One region of the Brevibacillus sp. B_LB10_24 genome, then DNA from elsewhere that is predicted to be linked to it. Evidence: riboswitches for the same ligand, from Rfam matches in the RefSeq annotation. Region 1 holds a riboswitch; each other region holds the start of a gene.
The links. A riboswitch is a leader RNA that binds a small molecule or an ion and turns the genes downstream of it on or off. The one in region 1 is predicted to bind thiamine pyrophosphate.

Region 2: it holds a riboswitch for thiamine pyrophosphate, as region 1 does, so the genes downstream of both, ACI7RC_RS25965 (ABC transporter substrate-binding protein) here and thiT (energy-coupled thiamine transporter ThiT) in region 1, are expected to answer to the same signal.
Region 3: it holds a riboswitch for thiamine pyrophosphate, as region 1 does, so the genes downstream of both, thiD (bifunctional hydroxymethylpyrimidine kinase/phosphomethylpyrimidine kinase) here and thiT (energy-coupled thiamine transporter ThiT) in region 1, are expected to answer to the same signal.

Annotation. Positions count from the first base shown of each region.
Region 1 covers NZ_JBJQOQ010000032.1:29,382-35,683, reverse strand. Annotated here, with positions in the region: gene ACI7RC_RS22130 (M56 family metallopeptidase) at 1-431, shown strand, start outside; gene ACI7RC_RS22125 (CocE/NonD family hydrolase) at 458-2,251, opposite strand; gene ACI7RC_RS22120 (hypothetical protein) at 2,503-2,754, shown strand; gene ACI7RC_RS22115 (hypothetical protein) at 2,796-3,119, opposite strand; TPP riboswitch at 3,260-3,370, shown strand; gene thiT (energy-coupled thiamine transporter ThiT) at 3,537-4,085, shown strand; gene ACI7RC_RS22105 (hypothetical protein) at 4,264-4,395, opposite strand; gene trpB (tryptophan synthase subunit beta) at 4,523-5,683, shown strand; gene corA (magnesium/cobalt transporter CorA) at 5,863-6,302, shown strand, end outside.
Region 2 covers NZ_JBJQOQ010000048.1:21,292-27,593, reverse strand. Annotated here, with positions in the region: gene pdxS (pyridoxal 5'-phosphate synthase lyase subunit PdxS) at 1-91, shown strand, start outside; gene pdxT (pyridoxal 5'-phosphate synthase glutaminase subunit PdxT) at 104-694, shown strand; T-box leader at 756-981, shown strand; gene serS (serine--tRNA ligase) at 1,032-2,309, shown strand; tRNA gene ACI7RC_RS25970 (tRNA-Arg) at 2,411-2,487, shown strand; TPP riboswitch at 2,507-2,619, shown strand; gene ACI7RC_RS25965 (ABC transporter substrate-binding protein) at 2,699-3,730, shown strand; gene ACI7RC_RS25960 (ABC transporter permease) at 3,753-4,514, shown strand; gene ACI7RC_RS25955 (ABC transporter ATP-binding protein) at 4,542-5,360, shown strand; gene ACI7RC_RS25950 (TatD family hydrolase) at 5,344-6,132, shown strand; gene ACI7RC_RS25945 (sensor histidine kinase) at 6,191-6,302, opposite strand, start outside.
Region 3 covers NZ_JBJQOQ010000012.1:126,094-132,395, reverse strand. Annotated here, with positions in the region: gene thiW (energy coupling factor transporter S component ThiW) at 49-534, opposite strand; gene thiE (thiamine phosphate synthase) at 521-1,180, opposite strand; gene thiM (hydroxyethylthiazole kinase) at 1,177-1,992, opposite strand; gene thiD (bifunctional hydroxymethylpyrimidine kinase/phosphomethylpyrimidine kinase) at 1,989-2,822, opposite strand; TPP riboswitch at 2,904-3,014, opposite strand; gene ACI7RC_RS13475 (tetratricopeptide repeat protein) at 3,066-3,728, opposite strand; gene ACI7RC_RS13470 (hypothetical protein) at 3,766-4,248, opposite strand; gene ACI7RC_RS13465 (succinate dehydrogenase/fumarate reductase transmembrane subunit) at 4,277-4,912, shown strand; gene ACI7RC_RS13460 (fumarate reductase flavoprotein subunit) at 4,909-6,302, shown strand, end outside.

The DNA of each region.
Region 1 (6,302 bases):
CTGTTAGTTCCGCCGGAAAGCCTGTGGAATCTTCCATTGCTCCTGCAGTAGGTCCGTCAACGGCGGAAGCCGGGCCGACTCAATCGTCCGAGGGAGCAGCTCGAGAAGGAGGCGGTATCAGCACGTCGAACGGAAAGGATTTAACTGTTTGGCTGGCTGCCGAACACGAGAACAATTTTGGTCAGGCGGCATGGGCCAAAGGCGAGACTGTCACTTGGTCTGTTGCATGCGAGCAGGTAAGAGAACTTGAAATCGGGATCATGTCCGTCTCCACAGAGAAAGTGTACAGCAAGCGGGTTGCCACTGGAACAGGTACCATTACCATAACCGTTCCCGAAGATGGGGATTACCGCATCTACGTCAAAAATCACGCGAAGGAAGTCGCCAAATTTCTCCTGAAGCTGGACAAGGATTTCGGACCGCTCGTTTGAACATAAAACAAACCAGTCGGACGCCTTCATTGGCGTGCGACTGGTTTGTTTATCTGATGCTGCATGAGCGACTTCAAGCGCTCCAACAAGCTGGTCCACTTCTGCTCTGGCGGGTTTTGAACTTGCCCCTTCAAATTCGTGCCGATCACCGGGATCTCCAGGCTCGAAGGATGAGTTGCATCCTGGTAGATCGTCACTTCGGCCGGAGTGGGATTGAGGCCCGGTCCCTGGGGAGCGATCTGGTGAGGCAGCGCTTTGCTCCCGCCGGCAATGCTTAGGCGAATCCGGTGTCCGGCCGCGAAGACGTACGATGTGGGCAAGGTTTCGATCTCATATTGTTCGATTTTACCCGGTGTGAGCGGCGCCGGATGGGAGCGCGACTTTGCCCGGGGGGCGTTCAGGTAGCCGGTTGTAACCTGTTTGGACTCTCCGCCGGGGGCGACGTCTGTCACTTGTATGACAAAGTCCGTATCCTTCGCAGTGGCTGCAGCCCAAAAGGTAAATTTCAAGCTGCCCGTCACTTCCGTAGGGACGGAAAGCGCACCTGTGGTCCAGGTAAGCGTTTTTGCTTCATACGGGCGTTGATCCGCTTGCGTAATCCCGTTGTCGTTGCTCCGCATCGCAGGCAGGAAGGGTCCCGCAGCGGGAGAATAGCTGTACTTGGCAACCGACTTTTTCTCCGCGGGTTTATCGGCCGACAGTGAACCGTCATTCAAGCTTTTGACAGACCCGCTTCGCGTCTGGCTCAAATACAGTGTTTCCAGATTGGCATCCGGGATCGGCCAGGCTTTTTCGAACCGCCATTGATTGGGTCCTTGCACATAGATCAGCACAGGATCCTCCTGGTCGATGCCGTTATCCAGCCCGAGTAGATAGTGGTCGAACCAGAGTTGCTGGTAATTTCTGTAACTGTAGGGGAGAAGCGATTTGATCGAGGTATGGGCCTCAGGTCCGATGATGAGCTTGCTGCTGCCGTTCATGGTGCTGTATTCCGCGAAAGCTTTCACGTTGCCCGGGGTGATGTAATCGTTCCAGCCGCCTGAGATCAATACGGCTATGCCGTGGTCGGCCATCGCTTGAAGATCCTCGGCCAGTACGGTGCGCTCCCGCCACCAACTGTCGAAATTTCGATGCTGGACGGCCGAGGTGTACTCCGGGAAGCCGCGTGCTGCTCTGCCCGGTCCGGGCAGCATCCCGCCCGGATACCACAGCGTGTCATAGCAATCCGTACAAGCGATCTCGGGGGTGATTGCCCGCAGGTGAGGAGGAAGTTCCTTGGCCGCAAGCCATTGGTTGATCCCTAAGAGGGACGCGCCAACCATACCCACGTTGCCGTCGCTCCACGTCTGTTCGGCGGCCCATTCAATCACGTCATAGCCGTCTTTCCCGAATTTATTGTAGAGGTTCTTGACCCCTCTCGACGGCGGGGTCCCTCGCATAGTCACATGCAAAGCCGCATACCCGCGCTGTGCCATCTCAAAAGGCAGATGATCCATCTGCCGGCCGGTACGGCTGTCGTGACCATAGCCGTTTGGCATCACCAGCGTAGGGAATGGACCGCTCTTCTGGGGCAAATACAGGCGGCCTTTCAAGAGGACGCCGTCGCGCATCGGAATGGTCACATCATCTTGAACCGTTACTCTGTAGCGCTCCATAGAAATCTGCGGTTTTTCGGGACCGGTCACCCAATTCCGCTGCTCGGTCCCCAGCCCCTTGGGGCCGATGGATGCAGCCTTCGCACTGCCGGCGTGAGGAGTGTACCCCGGGAGCAGCAAACACAACGCAAAAATGAGCAAAAGGGGTAGATATCGTATCCGCAAGTGTAACCCTCCAAAAGATCCTATCGATAACATAACCGTAAGGAACGCTTCTAACCTGTCGTTTTGCTGTCAGGCCCTCTGAAGTAATTCTTCCCTGACGAAGCAACTCCTCTCGGGAGAAAATAGACGGAAAATTCATATTCCGTACGGGTTGTCTTGGCCTGTACTCATGGCTCATCCCGGCATGCATATGATCAGTTCTGCCGGGAAATAGTACCAGGTAAGAACATGCAGACAAGGCGGAAGCAAAGATGAAAAAATCAGAGGAAAACGTGCAGGTAAACATCCTGACGACCAAGCAAAATTTGGATACACCCTACATTACCGAACAGGCGGAAGACGACGAACAGACGGAGGTCGATTCGGACGTAAATGAAGATCCCGTCCGGGAGTGGCTGCTGGATCAATCGGCAGCCGCTTTTGCAAACCAAGTAAAGACCCGGGATCAAGCCGGCGAAGCAGCCGAGGTATACGCGAAGCGCTGGGAAGATGACCGGATATGAGACAAAAAGGCCCGTCTCGGAATTGTGGAGACGGGCTTCGTTCAGTTGCTTTTTTGGTATTGCTGCAATCTCTCTGCTGCCAAGTCCGGGTTCATATCAATCTGAAACAGCATGCTCAAATGGCTGGTGGACGTCAGCGACCGGCGGGTGGCGTGGTAAAGGGTGGGCTTCTCGTGTTTGATGATGCTCATGATTTCCGTGGTAGGCGGAGTGACCACATTGATTCTCAGCAGACCATTCAAATAGGAAATGAGCTGTTTCACGGCGGCAGCTTCATCGCTGTCGGGCACGGAATCGATCAGCTCAAGAAGTCCTTTGATGATATTTTTCTTGATGGTTGCCGGATTTACCACTACTTTTGCCATGGTTGTCTTCTACTCCAATCTCTCCTGATGTCTGGGACCAATTACCCAGTTCCTTTCCCTTCCTGGCGTTTGGGTAAACAACCTTTTTCGCAGTCCGTTTGTCTTGACATCTTATACAGATCTGATATGATGGTGCCGTAACCAATATATGCGGGAGCTTGGGAAACTGGGCTGAGAGGATAACTGACTCGTTATCGACCGTTTAACCTGATCTGGATAATGCCAGCGGAGGGATTTGCATACATCGCACCTGTTTGTCGACTCGTATGTGAAGACCGTTGCTTCCACAACGGTTTTTTTCATACCTGTATGCTCGTAAACAACACTTCCTCCGCACATCGGATCATCGATGAAGGGGGGAGTTTTTTTACGCTTGGCTAACAGAAGTGAAAGTGAACAACATACGGAGGGGAAGAGATGAATACAGGGCGTTTGACAATCATGGCGGAGATCGCCATCATGGCAGCACTGGCGTACGTGCTTGGCATGGTCAAAATTTTTCAGATGCCGCAGGGCGGTTCCATTTCGTTAGTGATGCTGCCGATCGTGATCGTGGCGCTGCGCAGAGGGTTGACGGCGGGGTTAATCGCTGGCCTGATCGTCGGCGAGTTGAAATATTTGATTGGAGGATACGTGGTTCATCCGGTCCAGTTTTTTCTGGAGTATCCGGTAGCCTATACGGCGATCGGCTTGGTCGGCCTGGCCCGCTCGGCGAACTGGCTGTCCGGCGCCAATCAAACCGCGAAAATCTGGCTCAGCTTGCTCATGGCCGTAACGGTGCGTTTGTTATGCCATTTTACCGCAGGCGTGGTCTGGTTTGGCTCCTATGCCCCGGAAGGAATGCCGGTAACCACGTATTCTTTCCTATACAACCTGTCTTACATCCTGCCGGAATACATCATAACCGGCATCGTGCTCACCCTGCTGGTCAAAAAAGCACCACAGCTTGCCCACCTCAGCCGGTAAGCCGTTAACAAGATAATCAAACTATCTCAACCAGTCCTGCATCAGCCAGGGCTGGTTTCTTAATGTGAGGACAGCACGAGCAGGAAGAAAAAATGGAGCGAGCACAGTCCTTGGCAACGCCTGCCCAGTCGGAACGGAAAAAAACGGCACACGCTTGTCGACCAAATTCTACGTTGAACTACTTCCAGCCCTTTTTGGTCGAAGTGCCGTTTTTTGTAGTGAAGACGGCCAGCCCGGCTTCCCCGCAGGCGTGCCGCAGACGAAGCTCGCCCATTTTTTTCTTCCGCCGCCACCATGTTCTCAAACTCAAAAGATCCGCCACCTTTTTTTCAGCGACTAGGGCAACCTCATTGACATTTTATCCGGCCGATTGTATTGTAGGTTATAAATGCACTGCCCCTGAGCAGAGCAGGAGAAGAGCTGAGGAGGAGATACACATGAGCACAGCAGAGTTTGAACCGGGGTACTTCGGCCAGTTTGGTGGAAGCTTCGTTCCGCCCGAATTGAAAGAGGTTTTAGACTATTTGGCCGAACAATTTGAGAAGTACAAGGACGATCCGGAGTTTAAACAAGAGTACTTGTACTATTTAAAGGAATACGTCGGCAGGGAAAATCCCCTCACGTACGCGAGAAACCTGACAGAAAAATGCAACGGTGCGAAAATTTACCTGAAAAGGGAAGATTTAAACCACACCGGTGCCCATAAAATCAACAATGTCATCGGACAAATTTTGCTGGCCAAACGCATGGGAGCCAAGCGCGTCATCGCCGAAACGGGAGCAGGCCAGCACGGAGTAGCAACCGCGACCGCCTGTGCGATGTTTGGCATGGATTGCACGATCTACATGGGAGCGGAAGATACCAGGCGGCAGGCGCTCAATGTCTTCAGAATGGAGCTCTTGGGAGCGAAGGTCGTTCCCGTCTCCAAGGGACAGGGTAGGCTGAAAGATGCGGTAGACGAGGCTCTGAACGATTTGGTGCAAAACTATCGGAACACGTTCTACCTGCTCGGCTCAGCAGTGGGACCGCATCCGTTCCCGACGATGGTCAAGCACTTTCAGGCGATTGTCAGCGAAGAGTCGAAGCGGCAGATCCTTGAAAAAGAAGGCCGTCTGCCTGACGCCGTCATCGCCTGCGTAGGGGGCGGAAGCAATGCCATCGGCGCCTTTGCCCACTACATCGAGGAAGCGGGTGTACGCTTGATCGGCGTCGAGCCCGACCAGGCAGCTACCCTGACCAAAGGAGTGCCGGCCGTCATCCACGGCTTCAAATGCCTGGTGCTGCTCGACGAGGAAGGAAATCCGCAGCCGACCTACTCCATCGCCGCCGGTCTGGATTATCCAGGCATCGGTCCGGAACACAGCTATTTGAAGGAAACCGGCCGCGCCGAGTACTATACGGTGACGAACGAGGAAGTGCTCGAAGCTTTTCAGATCCTGTCCAAAACAGAGGGGATCATCCCTGCCCTGGAAAGCTCCCATGCCGTCGCCTACGCGTTGAAACTGGCCCCGACGATGAACCGGGATCAGATTCTCATCGTGAACCTCTCCGGCAGAGGCGACAAAGACGTAGAGCAAGTCTTCCAGATGTTAAATTAGAGGAAGCAAATGCAAGACCCGCGCTTTCATCGAGGCGGGTCTTTTTGCGTTTAGCGGAGAAGAACATGCGTATCTGTCAAAAACTCTGCAAAATGGACTGATAGCCTTTGCCAAAACGGGTCAGACTGAATTTGAACCCTGCTGGCCGAGTTTAGAAGACAAAGGATGTGAAACAGCCCGTGTTGAGAATCCAGGCGCTGACGACGGATCGCCGCTTTCTGACCGATCTTTCTCTCGAACAGTTATCTGCCGAAGATATCCTGTGGTATTGGGTGGATTTCAGCGAGCCGAGCGAACAGGAGTCTGATTTGCTGCGGACTTATTTTCACTTTCATCCGCTCAGCATCGAGGATTGCCTGTACTTCATTCAGCGGCCGAAGCTGGATCATTTTGCCAACTACCATTTTTTTGTATTGCACGCGCTAAACCGGGAGACGCTGGACGTCGTGGAGGTTGACCTGTTCGTCGCGGAGAAATACATCGTCTCTTACCACAAAGCGCCGCTGCAGGAGATCGATGAGGTATGGAACCAACTGCCGGAAAAGGGCGAGCTGATCCAAAACACGCTGCACGTCGCCTCCACGGTCATTGACAAGCTGGTCGATTTTTACTTCCCGAT
Region 2 (6,302 bases), on a different contig from region 1:
CCGCGTTTCCAAAGGGCTGGGCACGCCGATGACAGGCATCGAGATTTCCAAGATTGGCGACGCAGACCGCATGCAGGATCGCGGCTGGTAAGGTGAAATGGCGATGAAAATTGGCGTTCTTGCCCTGCAGGGAGCAGTAGCCGAACACATCCGCATGCTGAACCAGGCGGGTGCAGAAGCGGTTGCGGTAAAAAAGGCAGAAGAACTGCGTGATCTGGACGGCTTGGTCATCCCCGGCGGAGAAAGCACCGCGATCGGGAAAATGATGCGAAAATACGGATTTATGGAGGCACTGCAGCCGTTCGCCGCAGAGAAAAAGCCCATCTTTGGAACCTGTGCCGGAGCGATTTTATTGGCGAAGGAAATTGTCGGCCAGGAAGAGGCCTACCTCAGGTTCATGGATACGACGGTAGAACGAAACGCGTACGGCCGACAGAAGGACAGCTTTGAAGTCTCCCTGCCGATTGCCGGCGTGGCACCCGATTTTCCCGCCGTGTTTATTCGGGCGCCTTATATCGTGGAAGTACGAGGTGCGGGACAAGTCCTGGCCAAATACGATAACAAGATCGTAGCTGCCCGGGAAGGACAGTTTTTGGCAGCGGCGTTTCATCCGGAGCTGACCGAGGACAGCCGTTTTCACAAGTACTTCCTGGACATGGTCAAAGAATACCGCGAGGACAAGGCACCTGTATAAGGTGCCTTTTTTGCGCTTTACACCCGTATAGATTTTGGTGTAAATTTAAATAATAATAGGGAAGAAAGCTTCGACGGGAACAAGTACTCTGTATTGATTGGTGCAGAGAGGCGGTGGCAGGTGCAAACCGTCCCAACAAACAGACGAATCCATCCCAGAGCGGCAAGGGAGATAACCTTGCCCGGCAGCGTGCCGTTATCACGTAAAAGAGGGTAAGTTGTCTGACGGATTTGAAGCGGACAATTTGCCAATAAGGGTGGCAACGCGGGTCCACACTCGTCCCTTAGCGGGAGCGGGTGTTTTTTTATGTTTGTATATAGCGATGGAGGGATATGTCATGTTAGATCCGAAGATTTTGCGACAGGATTTAGAAGGGGTCAGACGAAAGTTGGCCAATCGAAACGAAGATATTTCCGCTCTTGACCAATTTGCTGAAACAGATGAAAAACGCCGACAAGTCATCCAAGAAGCGGAAACCTTAAAAAATAAACGAAACACCGTATCGGAACAAGTCGCAGTACTGAAACGGAATAAGGAAAATGCCGACCATCTGATCGCGGAAATGAAGCAGGTAAACGACAGGATCAAGGAACTGGATGAAGAGCTTCGGCAGCTGGATGAGAAAGTGACGGAGATTCTTCTCAGTCTGCCAAACCTGCCGCATGAATCCACCCCGGTAGGCCAAACGGAGGAGGAAAATGTCGTCGTCAGAAAATGGGGCGAGCCAAAGCAGTATGATTTCCCGGTAAAGCCGCATTGGGAGCTGGCCAACGATTTGGGTATTCTCGATTTTGAATCGGCGGCGAAAGTGACCGGAAGCCGCTTTGTCTTTTACAAAAAGGCGGGTGCACGTTTGGAACGGGCCTTGATGAACTTCATGCTGGATTTGCATGTGAGCCAGCACGGCTATGAAGAAATTATCCCGCCATACATCGTGAACCGGACGAGCATGACCGGGACAGGCCAACTGCCTAAATTTGAAGAGGATGCCTTTCGCTTGGACGGCCCGGACTATTTCCTCATTCCGACCGCGGAAGTGCCGGTTACTAACATGCATCGTGACGAGATCCTGGACGGTGCCAGCCTGCCCCGGTACTATGCCGCGTTCAGCGCGTGTTTCCGCTCAGAGGCGGGTTCTGCAGGCCGTGACACTCGCGGGTTAATCCGTCAGCATCAATTCAACAAGGTAGAGCTGGTCAAGTTTGTGAAGCCGGAAGATTCCTATGAGGAATTGGAAAAGCTGGTGGCCAACGCGGAAAAAGTCCTGCAGCTGCTGGACCTGCCCTACCAGGTCCTGAGCATGTGCACAGGCGATCTCGGCTTTACCGCCGCGAAAAAATACGATCTTGAGGTATGGATTCCCAGCTCCAATTGCTACCGGGAAATTTCGTCCTGTTCCAATTTTGAAGATTTCCAGGCGCGGCGGGCCAATATCCGCTTCCGCCGGGACGCCAAGTCCAAGCCCGAGTTTGTTCACACGTTAAATGGCTCAGGCCTGGCCCTCGGCCGGACTGTCGCGGCCATCATCGAAAATTACCAGCAAGCAGACGGAAGCATTCTGATTCCCGAGGCGATTCGCCCGTATATGGGCGGGCTGGAAAGGATCGCCCCGTAAAAAAAGAAATATGCAGGCGGGAAGGCGCAGGCTCGAGTCTGCGCTTTTTCCCATTTGCAAAAAAGGCTAATCCCAAATATAATAAAGTGTAGGTGTTTTTTGTCCCCGTAGCTCAGTTGGATAGAGCGACAGTTTCCTAAACTGTGCGTCGGAGGTTCGAGTCCTCTCGGGGGCACCATTCTATCGATGTTGACAAATCAATACGCTTGGGGTGCTGGAATTGGCCGGCTGAGATTGTATCCCAATAAGATACTGACCCTTTAAACCTGATCTGGGTAATGCCAGCGTAGGGAAACCTATTTTGACACTTCTTTGTGCGTCCAACACGCGCTCCCGATCAGGGGGCGTTTTTTTATGTTCGCATCGCAGCATCAGGGGAGGAAGAGAAGATGAACTTGGGTAAGTGGAAATACGCCGTTTTGACGGGGTTAGCGATTTTTAGCCTGGCTGGCTGCGGCGGTCAAGGTCAGGAAGCGGGAGAACAAGGACATGCATCGGAAGGGCAAAGCGGAGCCGCACCCGTGCAGATAAAAATTGCCTTGGATTGGTCGCCAAATACGAACCACACAGGGCTTTACGCCGCCAAAGATCAGGGGTACTACCAACAAGAAGGGTTGAACGCGGAGATTGTCCAGCCGGGAGCAGGCGGCGCGGAGGCGATGGTCGCATCCGGTGACGCCGACTTTGCCGTCAGTTACCAGGAGGTCGTCTCCCAGGCCCGTACCCAGGGGGTGCCAATCGTCTCGATCGCAGCAGTCATTCAGCACAACACGTCCGGTTTTGCCTCTCCCGCGTTTAAAAATATCAAAACGCCGAAGGATTTTGAGGGCAAGACGTATGGCGGTTACGGTTCCCCGACGGAACTTGCCTTGCTTCAATCCGTCATGCAGTTTGACCATGCAGATGCCGGGAAAGTCAAGATCGTCAACACGGGGGAAGGAGATTTCTTTACTTCGATGAAACGGGATATTGATTTTGCCCTGATCTACTACGGATGGACCGGGATCGAAGCAGAGCTTCGCAAGGAACCGCTGAACATCGTCTACTTGAATCAGTACTCTGACAGCCTTGACTTTTATACTCCGGTATTGATCACCAGCGAAAAGATGATCAAGGAAAAACCGGAAATCGTCAAAGCATTTATGGCCGCCACCTCCAAAGGATATCAATACGCGATTGAAAAGCCGGAAGAGGCTGCACAGATTTTACTAAAAGCTGCCCCCGATCTGGATAAGGATCTGGTCGTTGCTAGTCAAAAATGGTTGAGTTCCCGCTACCAGGATGATGCACCGCGTTGGGGAGAACAGAAAAAGTCAGTATGGGAAAATTATGCAAAATGGATGTATGAGCATCATTTGTTGGAGAAGCCGTTAGAAGTAGATACGGCCTTCACTAATGAGTTTCTCCCGGACGGAAAATAAACAAAACAGGGAGACAAAAGCAATGCTGAACAGAACGTGGCTTCAAAAGTTATGGCCGCCGGCCGCGGCGATCCTATTCCTGTTGACGGTCTGGCAGCTGGCTGTCACCATATGGCCGGTTCCCGCCTGGATGCTGCCGAGTCCGCTGCAAATCCTCTCCGAGGGTGTGAGCAGCATGCCGAGGATATGGATGCATACGGCCTTTACCATTCGGATGACACTTATCGGGTATGTCGTGGGGGCAATCGTTGGATTTGTACTATCGTTCGTTTTACACATGCTGCCGCGGCTCAAAACGGCTTTTTATCCCTTGTTGATTTTGAGCCAAAACATCCCGATTATCGCTTTGGCGCCGCTGTTGATGATCTGGTTTGGTTTCGGGCTGCTCCCGAAGATCATCGTCATCACACTGGTCTGCTTTTTTCCCATTGCTGTCGCGACCCTGGATGGCTTTGCCCAAACGGATCCGGTGATGCTGAATTACATGAAGATGATCGGTGCCAGCCGGCGGCAGATTTTTTTCAAACTGGAGCTGCCCCATGCCATTCCGTACCTGTTCTCCGGGTTAAAGATCTCTGCGACATACAGCGTGATGGGTGCCGTCATTTCGGAGTGGCTCGGTTCGGATAAGGGGATCGGGGTCTACATGCTGCTTGCCAAATCCGGATTTCGCACGGACCGGGTCTTTGTAGCGATTTTTATGATCGTATTTTTAAGCCTGCTGTTATTTGGGTTCATCATCCTTTTGGAGAGATTGTGTACCAGGTGGAAGCCGAAGGTGTAGGCTGCGACGGGGGGGTAAAGCGTAACAATGGACTGCCAATTGAAACTCCGAAACCTTGCCAAAACGTTTCGAAGCAACGGAACGGAAAGAAAGGTGCTCGACAATATTACCTTGACGGTAAAAAAAGGCCAGTTTGTCTCGATCGTCGGCCCCTCCGGGAGCGGAAAGAGTACGCTGTTTCACATCATTGGCGGATTGATTCGGCCTACGTCAGGGCAGGTGTTCATGGACGGAAAAGACGTGACCGGGACAAAGGGACTGATCAGCTACATGCCGCAGCAGCCGGCGCTGTTTCCATGGCGAACGATCGTCGACAACGCCATATTGGCCAGAGAGGTAGCGGGACTGCCCCGGCGGGAGTCGATCGAAATGGCGAGAGAGTGGCTGGGCAAAGTCGGACTGCAGGGGTATGAACAAGCTTACCCCCATGTTTTGTCAGGCGGCATGCAGCAGCGAGTCGCTTTCTTGCGGGCGCTCCTGAGTCCACAGGAGTACATGTGCCTGGACGAGCCATTTGGCTCGCTGGACGCGCTGACGCGGTATGACATGCAAAAGTGGCTGACGAGCATTTGGGAGACTCAGAAGCGCTCGGTGCTGTTTGTGACCCACAGTATCGAAGAGGCGTTGTTCCTGTCGGATACGATCTACGTATTCTCCAATAAGCCGACAACTGTGCTGAAAGAAATAACCGTTCCTTTTCCCCGTCCGCGCGAGGAAGAGGTGATGGGAATTCCGGTTTTTCACGAGTTGAAGCGGGAGATTTACCAGCTGCTAAAACGAGAGCAGGGGCGTTTGGCAGAGTCGAGCGGGACGAAGGAGGAGATTTCTCATGCTGCGCCATATTGATGCCCATATTCATTTGGACAAGTATGAATCGGGTATCCAGCATGCCATGCTCAGTGAACTGGAGGATTGCGGCATACTGGGTGTCGTTGCCGTTTCGATGAATCTGGCGTCCTGCCGGGATAACCACAGGCTGCAGCTTCGATTCCCCCGGCAGGTCTTTCCCGCTTACGGGTTTCACCCCGAACAGGAGCTGATCGCCGAGGAGGAACTGGATCAGTTGTTTGCGTGGATTCGGGCGCACCAGGATGGGATGGCGGCAGTAGGGGAAGTGGGATTGCCGTATTACGAGCGAAAACAGGCGGAAGCTGAGGGCAGGGGCTTTGAGCTTGACCCCTATATCAGACTGTTGGACCGGTTTATCGCGCTTGCCGCCGAACTGAAAAAACCGGTTGTGCTTCATGCTGTGTATGAAGACGCCAAAACCGCCTGTGACCTGCTGGAGAAGCACAACGTCCGAAATGCCCATTTTCACTGGTTTAAAGGGGACGAAGAGACGGTCAGACGGATGGCGCAAAACGGGTATTACGTATCGTTTACACCTGATATCGCGTACGAAGCAGAAATTCGGGAACTGGCGGCTAGGTATCCGCTGGAGCAAATGATGGCCGAAACAGATGGCCCCTGGCCATTTGAAGGGCCGTTTCAAGGCCGGCAGACACATCCCCGGATGATTTCTTCTGTCGTTGGGGAAATAGCCGGCATCAAAGGCATATCGGAAAAAGCCGCGGCGGAAACGATTTTGCAAAATACTAAGCGGTTTTATCACATATGACGCAAATCACAACAGACCACACCGGGAACGAGGGACGGTGTGGTCTGTTCTAGCTATGTCAGGTTGTAGACGGAACACGGATTTGGAACACGGCTCCGCCTTTTTGCCGGTTGCAGGCTTCGATTTCACCTCCGCACCGTTCAATTATTGCGCGGGAAATAGCCAAGCCC
Region 3 (6,302 bases), on a different contig from region 1:
CCAGAGAATGGTCCGCTGCCCGGGCAAGCGACAACTGCCGAACCGGCCTCAAAGCCGGGCGGAAGCTGTTTTTCGCAGCGCTGCGACAACTGCCAAGCCGATCGCCGCGCCGGTTATCGAGCTGACCAAAAAAGGGGGGACAAAGGCCAGGGCAGCGGCCGATGTTTGCAGCAGCAGCCTGGCGACGGGCACGGACAGCAGGGCTCCGATGACTCCGGTGCCAAAAATTTCACCCAGCGCAGCCGTCCAGGTCTTCTGGTATCGACTGTACAGATAACCGGCAAAAAAAGCGCCGATCATCCCGCCGGGGAAGGCCAGCAGCGAGCCTACACCCAGCAAATTGCGCAGCAAGCCGATGGCAAAGGCGACGATGACTGCCGGTCCGGGGCCGAGCAGAATGCCGGCAATCACGTTAATGCTGTGCTGGATCGGAAACGCTTTTGCCACCCCTGCAGGCAGCCAGATAAGGTGCGAACTGATCGTGCCGATTGCCACCAGCATCGCCATTATCGTGATCCGTTTAGTGCTGCCCAAGACCGTTCACCTCCCTTTTCAGTGCCTGCGCGGCTTGGCGGGGCGAATCGGACAGGCTGATCGCGGAGATGACAGCAATTCCATCAGCCCCGGATCGAATTACAGCCCCGGCATTACCGTGCTGTATGCCGCCGATGCCGACCATCGGCAGCGCAATTCCTCCGGATCGAAACATCTGGATGATCCTGGTACCAGCCACTTCTCTCGTATCTTTTTTCGTCTCCGTCGGATAGATCGGACCGACGCCGACATAATCGGCACCGATCCGGACCGCTTTTTGCGCTTCTGCCAGATTGTGGACGGAGACTCCCAGGATTTTTCCGGCGATCCTGGAGCGGGTGCTGGGTATATCCCCGTCCTCCTGTCCGATATGCAGCCCGTCAGCGTCAAGCGTTTCCATCAGTTCAAGATCGTCGTTTACAAAAAAAGGAACCCCGTATCGCTTGCAGATCTTTTGCAGTTCTTTTGCCAGTTCCGCTTTATTCGGGCCGAGAGCGCCTTCTCCTTTTTCCCGAAATTGAAAACACGTAACTCCTCCCTTCAGGCTTTCTTCCAGAACTGCAACCGGATCCGTTCGGCAATTGACGCTGCCTATCACAAAGTACAATTTCAACGCTTCGCGCAATGAAGACGCCTTCGTCATCATAAGGGTACCTCCTTTCGTTTAAGCCCTTCGGCCGAGGACAACTCCCGGTCGGTCAGCAAAGAGAGTTGATCCAAAAACGCAGCTTGAAAGCTCCCCGGGCCGCGGGATCCTTTCGCTGCTTTCTCCCCGCAAAGTCCTGCCATCGTCATAGCCGCAGCTGCTCTCTCGGCAACGGACAGAGAGACAGCCACTGACTTGGCCAAAAACAAGCCGATCAGCGCAGTTGCCAGGCAGCCTGTGCCGGTCACTTTGCTCATCATTTCACTGCCGTGCTCCACATGAAATAGCTTTTCGCCATTCGTGATCACGTCTGTCTTCCCCGTCACAATCAAAGTAGTTTGCAGCTGTTTGGCTAACCGGCAAGCAAGCCGTTCAACGCTGCTGCCGACGTCTCCGTCCACCCCTTTTCCCGCCCAGCGCTCACCTGCCAGGAAGCCGATTTCCGCAGCATTGCCGCAAATTGCATCCGGTCTGACTTCTTCTATAATGCGGTTCACTGCCTCTTTGCGCAGCCGGGACAAGCCGGCTCCAACAGGGTCAAGAACGACGGGAATGCCGTTTGCTTTGGCCGTTTTACCGGCAAGGATCATTCCCTCTGCGATATCGGGTTCAAGCGTACCGAGGTTTACTACCAGGGCATCCGCATGGGCGGCGGCCTCGCACACTTCCTCTGGGTGATGGGCACACATCGGACTTCCCCCGGCAGCAAGCAGGCCGTTGGCGACAAAGTTGACCGTCACTCGATTGGTGATCAGGTGAACCAGCGGTTTTTTTGTCCGAATTTGCTGTAACATGTTCGGAAACGGGATCATTTGTTAACACCCACCCACTGACTGTACTTCCGATAGGCCCAATGATTGGTTGGACCGTGGCCGGAGCCGATCGACAGCGGGTATTCGATTGCCGCCTGGATAAACGCTTTCGCCGTCTTAACCGCAGCAAGGGGAGTCTTCCCTGCTGCAAGCTCTGCCGTGATCGCGGCGGAAAAGGTGCAGCCTGTGCCATGCGTGTGGTTGGTATACACCCGCGGTCCCGTCAATTCATAATAATCCCGGCCGTCAAAAAACAAGTCTGTCGCCGCGTCCTCTTCCAGATGCCCCCCTTTGATCACGACATGCTGGGCCCCCATATCCGCGATTTGTTTTGCTGCTTCTTTCCGGTCGGCCAAGCTGTTCAATGTTTTGCCGGTCAATTTTTCCGCTTCCGGGACATTGGGCGTTACGATCTTGGCGAGCGGAAGCAGGTGTTCCTTCAAAGCTTGCACTGCCTCCTCCTGCAGCAGACCGGTTCCGCCTTTGGCGATCATCACCGGGTCTACCACGAGATTGCTCCAGCCGAACCGCCTGATACAGGACGCGACCGCCGCAATGATCTCTCCGCTAAACAGCATGCCGGTTTTCGCCGCCTGCGGGGCGAGATCAATCTCAATCGCTGTCAATTGTTCTACAATGGCTTCCACTGTCAGCTGGTAAACCCCCCGGACACCCAGCGTATTTTGCGCCGTAACCGCAGTCAGCACCGACATCCCGTACACGTCCAGCTCCTGAAACGTCTTGAGGTCTGCCTGAATCCCCGCTCCTCCGCCGCTATCCGAGCCGGCGATGGTCAATGCTTTGGGAATGCCCGTCCCAAACGTCCTCACTTCTCATCCGCTCCTCTCTTTTTTCAAGCGCAAAAAAGCCACCCTCCGAGGAAGGTGGCTAAAAGCTCGAGTATGCATGCTCCATAGTCCACACCACTTCCCTCCGCCAGTACAAACTGGATCAGGTTCAAAGGGTTGATGAACTCATTCATCTCTCAGCTTTTGTGTATCAAAGCACCCCTAGTGGAAAACAATATGCAATTACCTGTTATGGTAGCAGAGACTGCAAAAGTTTTCAACCTGCTATTTCAGCATCGAAAGCATCGCCCAGCGTCTCTCCGTGCGCTTTTTGTACTTGGGCAGCGAACGGTAAATGTCTACAGCCTCGCGAAACGCCGCCTTTGCCTCGCTGTTTTTGCCAAGCTGCGCGTACAGTTGGCCCAGCAGGTAGTAGCTCTTGCAAGAGGAGGAGTTGATTTCCCGGAAACGCTCCAGGAAGCTGAGCGCCTTTTCCCGGTCGGAGGCGGAAAACGCTTCGGCCAGATCCAGATAAGGTTCGCCGTACTTGACCCGCGGATTCATCGCCAGCGCTTTTTCGATCAGCTTTTCTCCGTCCGCCAGGTTCCCCAGCTTAAGTCGGCAAAGCCCCAGCTGATACCAGAATTCCGCCGATTCTGACATGACGGACTGGCTGTTCTCCAGGTAGGACAAAGCCTCTTGGTAGCGTTTTTTCTCGATCAAAATATGCGCGATTTCCAGCTTTGACGAAGTATGATGCGGATTCAGCCTGACTTCCTGCTTCAGCTTGGCCAGCCTTCTGCTTTGTTTCAGGGGTTTGACCCAGTTTGGCAAAATTCCCACAAACCGCATGTCCAGAAAGTAGAGAATCACCAGTAAAAGAATGATAGCGATAAACGGATTGCCCGTGATCCAAAACAACAGGGAAAACAACAGAAACTTGCTCAAAGAATCACCTCTATATACTGCTGCTCTCTTTATTCTATCAATTGCATCGCCTGAAGTCGATCTTTATGCACATGATCTTGCCATTTAGCCCCAGCTCGAGAAGACCTCTGCGGGTGAAAGGAGGGCCCCTCTCGCGGCAGGATGCTTTTCCGACAGCATTTTTGCTGTAGACTTCGAATATTGTTGTAATAAAAAACTCAGGTGCTGGCGACATCTCCTCAATTGAACTCCACATTTTATTTACGGTCACACCACAGCGAAACACTTTTAGAAAGGAAGGGAACAGATGAACGTTTCGGATTGCTGTGGCGCTGCGACGAAGGTGGAACACCGGCCGGATCATCCCTTTTTCTATGACGACCTGTACGATTTGAAGATACCCGTACTTGTTTGCACCCAATGTGGAAAAGTTCTTGGTCTTACTCCAGGTAAGCCCCGTGAGGATCAAAACCTGTAACGATGTCGCCAGGATGTAGCTTGCCATCGCCGAGAAGGACTTTAACGGAGGTTGCGCTGTCATTGAAGCGCTTCCTGGAAGGAGAATGGCTATGCAGTTGCAAAGAGCCTTGACCCAAAACAGAAAAGCGGATTTATGGATGGAACTGGTTCAAACGGTCAGCGGCTTGTTGTTGGTCGGATTTTTGTGGACACATATGATTTTCGTCGCCTCCATTCTTTTGGGTGCAGGCGCCTTCAACAAACTGGCCCACTTCATGGAGCAATTTTACCTGCTGCACCTGGCAGTCGCGTTCATCATCCTGACGGTCGGGGCCCACCTTGGCGCCGTGCTGCGCCGGATCCCCAGCCGCTGGCAGGAGCAGAAGACCGTCTGGCGGCACGCGAAGATCATCCGGCATCAGGATACCTGGTCTTGGCTGTTTCAGGCGGTAACCGGCAGCGCCATGCTGCTTTTGATCATCATTCACGTCTTCGTCGTGGTGTACGCCGGGATCGACGCAAAGCTAAGCGCGGGCCGCATTCACTCGTGGATGCTTTGGTTTTACCTCATCTTTCTGGTTATGGCCGAGTACCATGCCAGCGTCGGGCTGTATCGCGCCCTGGTGAAATGGGGATTTGTCAAACGGCACAGTCTGAAACGGGTGCTTACCGTGGTCACGATCTGCACCATTCTGCTCGGTCTGGCCAGCATATGGGTATTTTTCTCGCTGGGGGGTTCCGTATGAGCCGATATGACAGCTTTACTGCAGACGTATTAATTGTCGGAGCCGGTCTGGCCGGGGAACGGGCTGCGATCGAAGCCGCCACGCAGGGCCTGAATGTCATCATCCTCAGCTTGGTTCCGCCCAGGCGTTCCCACAGTGCGGCGGCTCAAGGCGGGATGCAGGCTTCTCTCGGCAACAGCGCAATGGGGAGAGGCGATAATTCCGACGTTCACTTTGCTGACACAGTGAAAGGTTCAGATTGGGGCTGTGACCAGGAGGTTGCCCGGCTGTTTGCCGAAACGGCGCCGATTGCCGTTCGGCAAATGGCCTTTTGGGGCGTGCCGTGGAATCGGGTGGTCGCCGGTTCCCGGATGTACGACGGTGCCGAGATTCGCGAGGACGCGGATAAGGAAGGGCTGATCACCGCCCGCAACTTCGGCGGAACGGCGAAATGGCGCACCTGTTACACGGCGGACGGCACCGGGCATACGCTGCTCTACACGATGGACAGCGTCGTCATCAAGCTGGGCATCACCGTCCACGACCGGACAGAGGCGATCTCCCTGATCCACGACGGCACTCGCTGCCATGGCGTGGTGGCCAGATGCCTGCGGACCGGCAAGCTTCGGGTCTACGCCGCAAAGTCCACGGTCATCGCTACAGGAGGCTACGGCAGGCTTTACGGTGCTTCTACCAACGCGATTATCAATGAAGGCAACGGCATGTTCATCGCTCTGGAGACTGGGGTCGTCCCGCTTGGCAACATGGAGGCGGTGCAATTTCACCCGACAGGCATCGTCCCCTCCTGGATCCTGATCACGGAAGGCGCCCGCGGCGACGGCGGCTACCTGCTGGACAAAAACCACCACCGGTTCATGCCGGATTACGAGCCGAAAAAGAAAGAGCTCGCATCGCGTGATGTGGTGTCCCGCCGGATCATGCAGCACATCCGCAAAGGCTTTGGCGTCGACAGTCCCTACGGGCCTCACGTCTGGCTGGACATTCGCCACCTCGGGGAAAAACACATCAACACCAACCTGCGGGAGATCGCCAATATCTGCCGGAATTTTGCCGGGATCGACCCCATCCACGACCTGATCCCCGTCCGCCCTACCCAGCACTACAGCATGGGCGGCATCCGGACCAATATCGACGGCATGGCCTATGGCCTGGAAGGCCTCTTTGCCCTGGGTGAAGCGTCCTGCTGGGATTTGCACGGATTTAACCGGCTGGGCGGCAATTCTCTCGCGGAAACGGTCGTCGCCGGGATGATCGTCGGTGAAAAAATAGCCAAGTACACCAAGGAAGTCTCTGTCCAGGTAGCGACCTCGTTGATCGAAGAACACGTCGGCGTTCAGGAGGACCGCATCCGAGCTCTGATCGACTGCCGCGATGGAACGGAAAATGTCTA